DNA from 3 places in the Vibrio kyushuensis genome. Region 2 is predicted to be linked to each of the others. Evidence: predicted binding sites of a transcription regulator. Region 2 holds the regulator's gene; each other region holds the start of a gene.
What was found. The regulator PurR, encoded in region 2, represses purine synthesis genes. The targets are predictions, from matches to a motif close to TNANGNAAACGTTTNCNTNA.

Region 1 (3,291 bases), on a different contig from region 2:
AGCCAAAGTTGTCAGCTTTTTAGTAACAGTTATCAGCTTCAATCCACTTGGTTTGCTTTTAGTCGAGCTGTGGACCTGCGGCAACTAGAGACTGACCTTCGTTATTATCTGTGTACTTATCAAAGTTATTGATAAAGCGCTGAGCTAGATCATTCGCTTTGCTTTCCCACTGTAGTGGGTCAGTGTAAGTATCACGAGGGTCTAAGATGGAAGGGTCAACACCAGGTAGGGATGTTGGAACTTCTAAATTAAACACTGGAATAGACGTCGTTTCTGCTTTCTCAATCGAGCCATCTAGGATTGCATCGATGATTCCGCGAGTATCTTGAATAGAGATGCGCTTGCCACTGCCGTTCCAACCTGTGTTAACAAGGTAAGCTTCAGCACCTGCCGCTTCCATACGCTTAACCAGTACTTCAGCATACTTAGTTGGGTGTAGCGTTAGGAACGCCGCACCAAAACAAGCAGAGAACGTAGGCGTTGGTTCAGTAATACCACGCTCAGTACCGGCTAGTTTCGCGGTAAAGCCTGATAGGAAGTGGTACTTAGTTTGCTCAGGTGTCAGCTTAGACACTGGAGGAAGCACACCAAATGCATCCGCTGATAAGAAGATCACTTTGTTTGCGTGACCGCCTTTAGACACAGGTTTAACGATGTTATCGATGTGGTGGATTGGGTAAGAAACACGAGTGTTCTCAGTTTTTGAGTTGTCATCAAAATCAATAGAACCATCATTGCGAACAGTTACGTTTTCTAGCAGTGCATCACGGCGGATTGCATTGTAGATATCTGGCTCAGCTTCTTTAGACAGCTTGATGGTTTTTGCGTAACAGCCACCTTCAAAGTTAAATACGCCGTCATCATCCCAACCGTGCTCATCGTCACCAATAAGCGCACGTTTAGGATCAGTAGACAGTGTTGTTTTACCCGTACCTGATAGGCCGAAGAACACAGCTACGTCGCCTTCTTCACCTACGTTAGCACTACAGTGCATAGAGGCGATGTCTTGCAGAGGCAAGAAGTAGTTCATCATTGCGAACATACCTTTTTTCATCTCACCGCCGTACCAAGTGCCGCCAATCAGCTGCATGCGCTCAGTTAGGTTAAATACCGTGAAGTTTTCAGAGTTCAGACCATGCTCTTCCCACTTCTGGTTGGTACATTTTGCGCCGTTCATTACGACGAAGTCAGGCTCAAATGTTGTTAGCTCTTCTTCGCTTGGACGAATGAACATGTTTTTCACGAAGTGAGCTTGCCATGCAACCTCAGTAATTACGCGAATACTTAAACGAGTATCAGGGTTAGCACCACAGTAACCATCAATCACAAACAAGCGTTTACCAGATAACTGATTCGTCACAAGCGCCTTAAGGTCATTCCAAACCGCTTGGTCGATTGCTTTGTTATCATTTTTAACCGCGTCAGATGTCCACCACATGTGCTCTTCTGTTGTCGCATCTTTAACGATGTACTTATCTTTTGGCGAGCGGCCAGTAAAGATCCCAGTATCAACAGCAACAGCACCAAGTTCAGTTACTACGCCTTTTTCGTAGCCTTCTAAACTTGAACGGGTTTCCTCTTCGAATAATTGCTCGTAACTAGGATTGCGAAGAATCTCAGTTGCGCCAGTAATTCCGTGCTTTGTTAGATCGATTTGTGCAGCCTTTGTATGTTCCATAACGGTCATAGGTGCTCCTTGTAAGGATAGATTTTGTAGGGATTTGAAATTTTATTATTTTTTTATTTGCTCATCATACTACCAACGAGGTAGACGGAAAAAAGGGATGTAGTTCAAAAAATACCCACAATTCCGGTGTGGCTTATGTGTCCCATCACATAATGGCAAGAACCATTTTATCCTGTAAGCAAACCTTTGCGCTAGATCAAAAGAATTATTAAGTTGAAGAAATTAAGTGTGGTTATTTCATGGTGGAAGCCCTTGTGTTACCGGGGTTTGATCACAAAAAAAGCCAGCGATGAGCTGGCTTGTATGGCGGTTTTTACGTGCTTAATACGCTTTGCGAATTAGAACAGGTAAATTAAGCAGTTTGTACGAATTAATGCAGCGTACTGTTGCCTGAGTTGGCTTCAATAAACAGTTCTTTCACCTGTTCTTCGTTAAATGAATAACTCGTTCCACAGTAATCACAATGCAAAGAAACAGCACCTTCGGTGGCGATGATGTCGGCAAGCTCTTCTTGGCTAACGGTAATAATGGCTGCGCCGCTGCGTTCACGAGAGCAACCACAGTGAAATTCAACTGGCTGTGGCGTGAAAAGCTGAACTTTCTCTTGGTTATAAAGGCGATACAACAATTCGTTCGCTTCTAGTGTGAATAGCTCTTCATCTTTAACCGTATCAGTTAGCTGTTCAAGGTGCTCGAAGTCATCAGCAGAGCCTGTGCCATCGGGCATGACTTGCAGCAACATACCAGCTGCGCATTTTTTACCTTCAACTTCACCAGTACGAATCCATAGGCGCGTTTTTAATTGCTCAGAGCGCTCAAAGTAGCCTTCTAGGATTTCAGCTAGGTTGTCACCTTCAAGTCCAACCACACCTTGGTATCGTTCACCTTTCTTTGGTTCAATCGTGATCACGAGGTGACCTTTACCGATGAGTTCATGAAGTGATGCCTGATCGTCAATATCATCTTTAAAACGCGCAACACCACGAATTTTCTGATCATGGTCGCCATTGATCACAACCAGTGATACTGGGCCATCACCTTGCAGTTGCATGGTAATTGAACCTTCGAATTTAAGCGTTGCGGTTAACAGGGTTGTTGATACTAGTAGCTCACCCAGTAGCTTTTGCACGGCTACAGGGTATTCCTTGCCAGAAATAATTTGTTGGTAGGCTTCATCCACTTGTACCAACTCACCGCGTACAGAAAGATCTTCAAAAAGGTAGCGGTTTAATACATTGCTTTCCATCTAGGGAGCTCCAGCTTATTGATTCTTAAATTTAATAATGTTTCGACGCTGCTTTTTGTCAGGTCGACGTTCTGGGGCAGGGCTATGAGCGTGAAGTTTACGCTGCTCTGCATTTGTTTCTCGTTTTGCGATGCTTTCTGCTGTCTCAGTATAAAGCGTCTGTGCTTCTGGCGCTCCACGCCTCTGGTCTGACAGTTTTTCAATCACGACGGTTTTCTCTTCGTGACCTTGTCTAAGTGTAATTAGCGCGCCCAGTTCTACAAGTTTACTTGGTTTGCTACGCTGACCATTATAATGAACTTTGCCACCGTCGATCATATTACGTGCAATAGAACGCGTTTTATAAAAACGGGCGGCC
Region 2 (3,291 bases):
CTGCATAGCCTTCGTTTTGGAAGTAACCAACGAGCTTGCTACGTGTTACCGCGTCGTCTTCAACGACCAGTACATGATAAGTCATTTATACCACTTGTTTATTAGTTGGAATGATTAAACTCATATCATTCTATTCATAATTACTCACAATTCTAGCTCTACAAGAATGAAATGAACAATTAATGAGTGTTTATTGATTCAAAACAACCTAGCCATTCTGTTAACAAATCTAAATATTTACTCAATTTTTATCACAGTCGTAGTTACCGCTATTCACTTTTATTCGTTAAACTAAAAGAAGAATTTTTGTAAAGGCAGACCGACATGCAAGAAATAAAAACATTTAACGAAAAACGTGCTGAGATCTATTGGTGGCTATCAAGCTTGTTCGCAAAAGAACTGACGGTTCAAGATTTAGCACAATATCAAACCCCTCAGATCCGTTCGTTTCTTACTGGGTTAGGTGAAAATGAAACATTAAAGCCTTCAATCGATAGACTCGTAGACGCACTCAACCGATTGCTCGACCGTGAAGACGCACAACTTGAATTGTCTGCTGACTTCTGTGACCTTTTTTTAAAGTCAGACAAAGACTCTGCGCTGCCTTATGCGTCGATGTACATTGGTAAATCGGGCCTTCTCAATGACGTCCCTGCAAAAGAAGTGGCAGAGCTAATGGCACAGCATGGTGTAACTGTTGACGAAACTCTTAATGAACCTGCTGACCATCTGGCCGTTGAACTCGATTTCTTAGGTAATCTTATTATTCGTTCGAACGAGTTAGAACAAGAAAAGCATTTAGACGAAGCACTTGCAGAGCAAGAACAGTTTATCAGCACACATATTCTTACATGGACACCGCAGTTCAATGAGAAGTGTCAGAAGCTCGATGAGTTCGGCTTCTACGCATCAGTTTCTGAGTTATTGTGCGCTTTCTTAGAGCTTGATTGTCGTTATTTGGTTGGCGAATAAACAATCTGCTTCAGAAAGTAACAAAGTTTCAAAAAATTGCCATGATATTGTCTAATTGTGGTTTTAGATCACGTCAAAGTAGTCTGTTTTCGTTGCTTGTACTACGTATGACGTCTAAAATTAGCACCGATAATGACAATTATATTGAATAATAAACCGCTATTACAGGCGGTTTTTGTGTTTTAGGCACTTGGACACTTGATTTGTTTGTAGATACAAGCGATTTGTAGATGTAACCCGTTTATAAGCGCAAATTATTTACTTCGCCACTTAATAGGACAGGAATTATGGCCACAATTAAAGATGTTGCTCGCTTAGCCGGCGTATCAACAACCACCGTATCTCACGTTATAAATAAGACTCGATTTGTGGCTGAAACCACCCAAGAAAAAGTAAATAAAGCAGTAGACGAATTAAACTACGCACCAAGTGCCGTTGCTCGTAGTTTAAAGTGCAATACCACACGCACCATCGGTATGCTCGTCACGCAATCAACCAATTTGTTCTTTTCTGAAGTGATCGATGGTGTTGAGAGCTACTGTTACCGTCAAGGCTATACGCTTATCTTGTGTAACACTGGTGGAATATACGAGAAACAACGCGACTATATTCGCATGCTAGCTGAAAAACGTGTCGATGGTATTTTAGTGATGTGTTCAGATTTAACTGAAGAACTTCGAGAGATGCTTGATCGTCATGCTGACATCCCTAAGGTTGTTATGGATTGGGGCCCTGAAACGTCTCAAGCCGATAAGATCATCGATAATTCAGAAGAAGGCGGTTATTTAGCGACGAAATACCTCATTGATAAAGGTCATACCGATATTGCATGCCTAAGTGGCCATTTTGAAAAAGCAGCTTGCCAAGAACGTATCGCAGGATTTAAACGCGCTTTAACCGAAGCCAACCTTAAAATCGATGAAGATTGGATTCTAGAAGGTAACTTTGAGTGCGATACAGCCGTATTAGCCGCTGACAAAATTGTCGCTATGGATAACAAGCCTACTGCCGTTTTTTGTTTCAACGATACGATGGCTTTAGGCCTTATTAGTCGTCTAGGGCAAAAAGGCGTCAATGTACCAAATGACATTTCAGTGATCGGTTACGACAATATTGAATTGGCTGAGTATTTCTCTCCTCCTCTCACAACTGTTCACCAACCTAAACGACGTGTGGGTAAAAATGCTTTTGAGATCTTACTTGAGCGAATTAAAGACAAAGATCATGAAAAACGTGTGTTCGAAATGCATCCAGAGATCGTAGAACGTAATACAGTTCGCGATCTAACTAAATAATAGTTATGTCATTTATCGAAACTTGCGTATTTTGTGATATAGTTTAGACTCATTATTGAGACAAATTTATTGAATAAACATCACAGTAATAGAATCCAAATGTGAAGTTCATTCCTAATTGGTCGTCTTTAATAGAAGTCACGCACAGGGCAAACCATTTGAAAAAGTGGGACGCAAAGCCTCCGGCCTAAACCAGATCTTCTGTCTTAACAGAGTTTTTGATAGGTAGCGGGGTTGCCGATGGCAAACAATGCAAACACAAGTTTACTTACGAATGACACAGTTTCTGCATGTTTTGCTAATCTCTCGGACCTGATTTGGTGGCGTATTTTACATACACCGAGAACATACAGCATGGATAAACCAGTACTAAAAGACTCAATGAGGCTGTTTGAACAGCTTGGACGAGTAAAGTCTCGTTCAATGTTTGGCGGCTTCGGCATTTTTATCGAAGAGACAATGTTTGCACTTGTTGTAAACGATAAGCTTCATATAAGAGCCGATAGCAATACAGTCAAAAAATTCAAACAACAAGGCTATGAACCGTACGTCTATAAAAAACGCGGTCACCCCGTCGTTACAAAGTATTATGCTTTGCCTAATGACTGGTTAGCGAATCCGACATCCACTCTATCAGAAGCAAAAAATTCACTCGATATTGCTAAGAAAGAGAAAGAGAGCCAAGCAGCAGCAAAGCCAGACCGTCTTAAGGATCTGCCAAACCTGAGGCTTGCAACCGAAAGAATGCTCAAGAAAGCGGGCATTGATTCGGTTACAACTTTAGAACAGAGAGGCGCTGTAGAGGCTTATAAAGCCATTCAGCAATCACATGCTTCAGATGTGGGATTAGAGCTGTTGTGGGCACTAGAGGGAGCGATTAAAGGCACTCACTGGTCTGTCGTACCTCAAAACCGAAGAGATGAACTTTCAGGTCGATTAAGGTAATCCCACTTTTAAATCGGATTACTCAGCTAAAGCCAACGTCAATACGTTGGCTTTTTTATTGCCTTCTGTTTCTAAATCC
Region 3 (3,291 bases), on a different contig from region 2:
TGGACGCCATGTGCTCATGTTTGGTGTTAGACGCAGTGATGCAATTTGCTCAACAGGTTGGTGTGTTGGACCATCTTCGCCAAGACCAATTGAGTCATGCGTGTAAACTTGAATGTTCTGAACTTTCATCAGAGCAGCCATGCGCATTGCATTACGTGCGTATTCCATAAACATTAGGAACGTTGCGCCGTATGGTACGAAACCACCGTGCAGAGCCATACCGTTCATGATAGCCGTCATACCGAACTCACGCACACCGTAATGAATGTAGTTACCTGAAGCATCATCAGCAGTCAGTGACTTAGAACCAGACCACATAGTTAGGTTAGATGGTGCAAGGTCAGCAGAGCCGCCCATGAACTCAGGAAGCATTTGACCAAATGCTTCTAATGCATTTTGTGATGCTTTACGTGATGCAATGTTTGCAGGGTTCGCTTGAAGGTCCGCAATGATTTTGCTTGTCTTCTCTTCCCACTGTGCTGGAAGCTCGCCATTTACACGACGTTTGAATTCTGCAGCAAGCTCTGGGTGTGCTGCAGCGTATGCGTCAAACTTAGCATTCCAAGCTGCTTCTTTTGCAGCACCAGCTTCTTTCGCATCCCATTCAACAGAGATGTCTGCTGGGATTTCGAAAGGACCATGTGCCCAACCTAGTGCTTTCTTAGTCGCTACAATTTCATCAGCGCCTAGTGGAGCACCGTGACAGTCGTGCGTACCCGCTTTATTAGGAGAACCAAAACCAATCACTGTTTTAGTACAAATAAGCGTAGGACGAGGATCAGCTTTAGCAGCGATGATTGCGGCATTAATCGCTTCAGAATCATGACCATCAACAGCAGGGATTACGTGCCAACCGTACGCTTCAAAACGCTTAGGTGTATCGTCAGAGAACCAACCTTCAACTTCACCATCAATAGAGATGCCGTTGTCATCCCAGAAAGCAACCAACTTACCAAGACCCAGCGTACCCGCTAGAGAACATGCTTCATGAGAGATACCTTCCATCAGACAGCCATCACCCATGAATGCATAGGTGAAGTGATCAACGATGTCGTGACCTTCTTTATTGAATTGCGCTGCTAGAGACTTTTCAGCCAACGCCATACCAACAGCATTCGTGATGCCTTGGCCTAGTGGGCCAGTTGTCGTTTCGATACCAGGTGCGTAACCATACTCAGGGTGACCAGGAGTCTTAGAGTGCAGTTGACGGAAGTTTTTCAAATCTTCAATCGAAAGCTCGTAACCTGCTAGGTGAAGCAGAGAGTAAATCAGCATTGAGCCGTGGCCGTTAGAAAGAATAAAACGGTCGCGATCTGCCCACTCTGGATTTTGTGGGTTGTGGTTCAAGTGACCACGCCAAAGAACTTCAGCGATGTCAGCCATACCCATAGGTGCGCCAGGGTGACCTGAGTTTGCTTGTTGAACGCCGTCCATGCTAAGTGCGCGGATTGCATTGGCTAGATCTTTACGAGAAGGCATGTCTGCTCCTGAGTGCGTATGCGATTTAAAAAATAGTGGAATCTGAATTATTCGTCGAATTCAGGCGTCATATTCTCTCAAAGCCCCCTATTGACTGCAAACGTTTTACTGGAGATTTCGCTCAAATTTCCAACTATTTTCACAACTCTATACATTCACCCAATCAAATCCCAATTTTCATACGCAAACGTTTAGTTATGATATATCCAAAAAAGAACTTGTAATTAGCCGCTGCAAAATTAGAATAGCCGTCTAGATGTAGAAACACCTACAATTAATTATCAAATATTATTGTGGTGAATGCTAAAATTCATCATAAACAACCAAACTAGTGGAGCTCTCATGGCTAAGCACCTATTCACTTCTGAGTCTGTTTCAGAAGGTCATCCAGACAAAATTGCAGACCAAATCTCTGATGCTGTTCTTGATGCCATCATCGAACAAGATCCAAAAGCTCGCGTAGCGTGTGAGACTTACGTAAAAACCGGTATGGTTATGGTTGGCGGTGAAATTACCACATCAGCTTGGGTTGATATCGAAGAGATCACTCGTCAAACCGTTCGTGAAATTGGCTACACGGGTTCAGACATGGGCTTTGATGCCGATTCATGTGCTGTACTTAACACGATTGGTAAGCAGTCTCCTGATATTAACCAAGGCGTTGATAAAGCAGACCCTAAAGATCAAGGCGCTGGCGACCAAGGCATCATGTTTGGTTACGCTACGAATGAAACACCAATTCTAATGCCTGCACCAATTACTTACTCTCACCTTCTTGTTAAAAAGCAAGCTGAAGTACGTAAGAGCGGCAAACTTGATTTCCTTCGTCCAGATGCGAAATCTCAAGTAACGTTCCAATACGACCAAGGTCAAATTGTTGGTATCGATGCTGTTGTTCTTTCAACTCAGCACAGTGATGATATTTCAACACCCGATCTACGTGAAGCGGTAATGGAAGAGATCATCAAGCCAGTACTTCCTTCAGAGTGGATCAATAAAGAGACTAACTTCTTTATTAACCCAACTGGTCGTTTTGTTATCGGCGGCCCAATGGGTGACTGTGGTCTAACAGGTCGTAAGATCATCGTTGATACCTACGGCGGCGCAGCTCGTCACGGTGGCGGTGCATTCTCTGGTAAAGATCCATCAAAAGTAGACCGTTCTGCAGCATACGCGGCGCGTTACGTTGCGAAAAACATCGTTGCGGCTGGCATGGCTGATCGTTGTGAAATCCAACTGTCTTACGCAATCGGCGTTGCTGATCCAACATCAATCATGGTTGAAACGTTTGGTACTGAAAAAGTATCACAAGAAATCATCGTTGAAGCGGTTCGCCAAAACTTCGATCTTCGCCCATACGGCCTACAAGAAATGCTTAACCTTCTTCAACCTATCTACAAGCAGACGGCAGCATACGGTCACTTTGGCCGTGAAGAGTTCCCTTGGGAAGCGACAGATAAAGCAGCAATGCTACGTGAGTTCGCTGGTCTTAAGTAACTAGCAACTACCGACTCAAAACATAGAGCCCTTGCATATTTGCAGGGGCTTTCTTGTTTTAGCTTAATTTTTCATCAAATAATTTGTGTTTTTTTCTATTCCCACCAATAGTTAATAAAGTGTTAAATGTACTTTCTTCTTAAGCAGAAATACTGCCATTGGTGAGTCACACTTTAACCTCAGCCTATTACTTCAATATCAAGCTATTACTTTAAATATAATGGTTACTTAAAACACAACAATTGATGTGGATTGTATTGCAGAGCAAGAGTTCAAACGTTCTACTACTTTGATAAACCACCTCAAATTCGTCAG

Region 1: the regulator PurR is predicted to act here: its motif matches at 1,862-1,881, upstream of pckA (phosphoenolpyruvate carboxykinase (ATP)).
Region 3: the regulator PurR is predicted to act here: its motif matches at 1,659-1,678, upstream of metK (methionine adenosyltransferase).

Annotation. Positions count from the first base shown of each region.
Region 1 covers NZ_JAKJSV010000007.1:337,679-340,969, reverse strand. The annotation lists gene pckA (phosphoenolpyruvate carboxykinase (ATP)) at 59-1,687, opposite strand; gene hslO (Hsp33 family molecular chaperone HslO) at 2,058-2,933, opposite strand; gene hslR (ribosome-associated heat shock protein Hsp15) at 2,949-3,291, opposite strand, start outside.
Region 2 covers NZ_JAKJSV010000004.1:265,688-268,978, reverse strand. The annotation lists gene torR (two-component system response regulator TorR) at 1-85, opposite strand, end outside; gene torD (molecular chaperone TorD) at 325-972, shown strand; gene purR (HTH-type transcriptional repressor PurR) at 1,260-2,267, shown strand; cyclic di-GMP riboswitch class I at 2,406-2,509, shown strand; gene L4D20_RS10360 (TfoX/Sxy family DNA transformation protein) at 2,622-3,212, shown strand.
Region 3 covers NZ_JAKJSV010000007.1:46,606-49,896, forward strand. The annotation lists gene tkt (transketolase) at 1-1,479, opposite strand, end outside; gene metK (methionine adenosyltransferase) at 1,822-2,976, shown strand.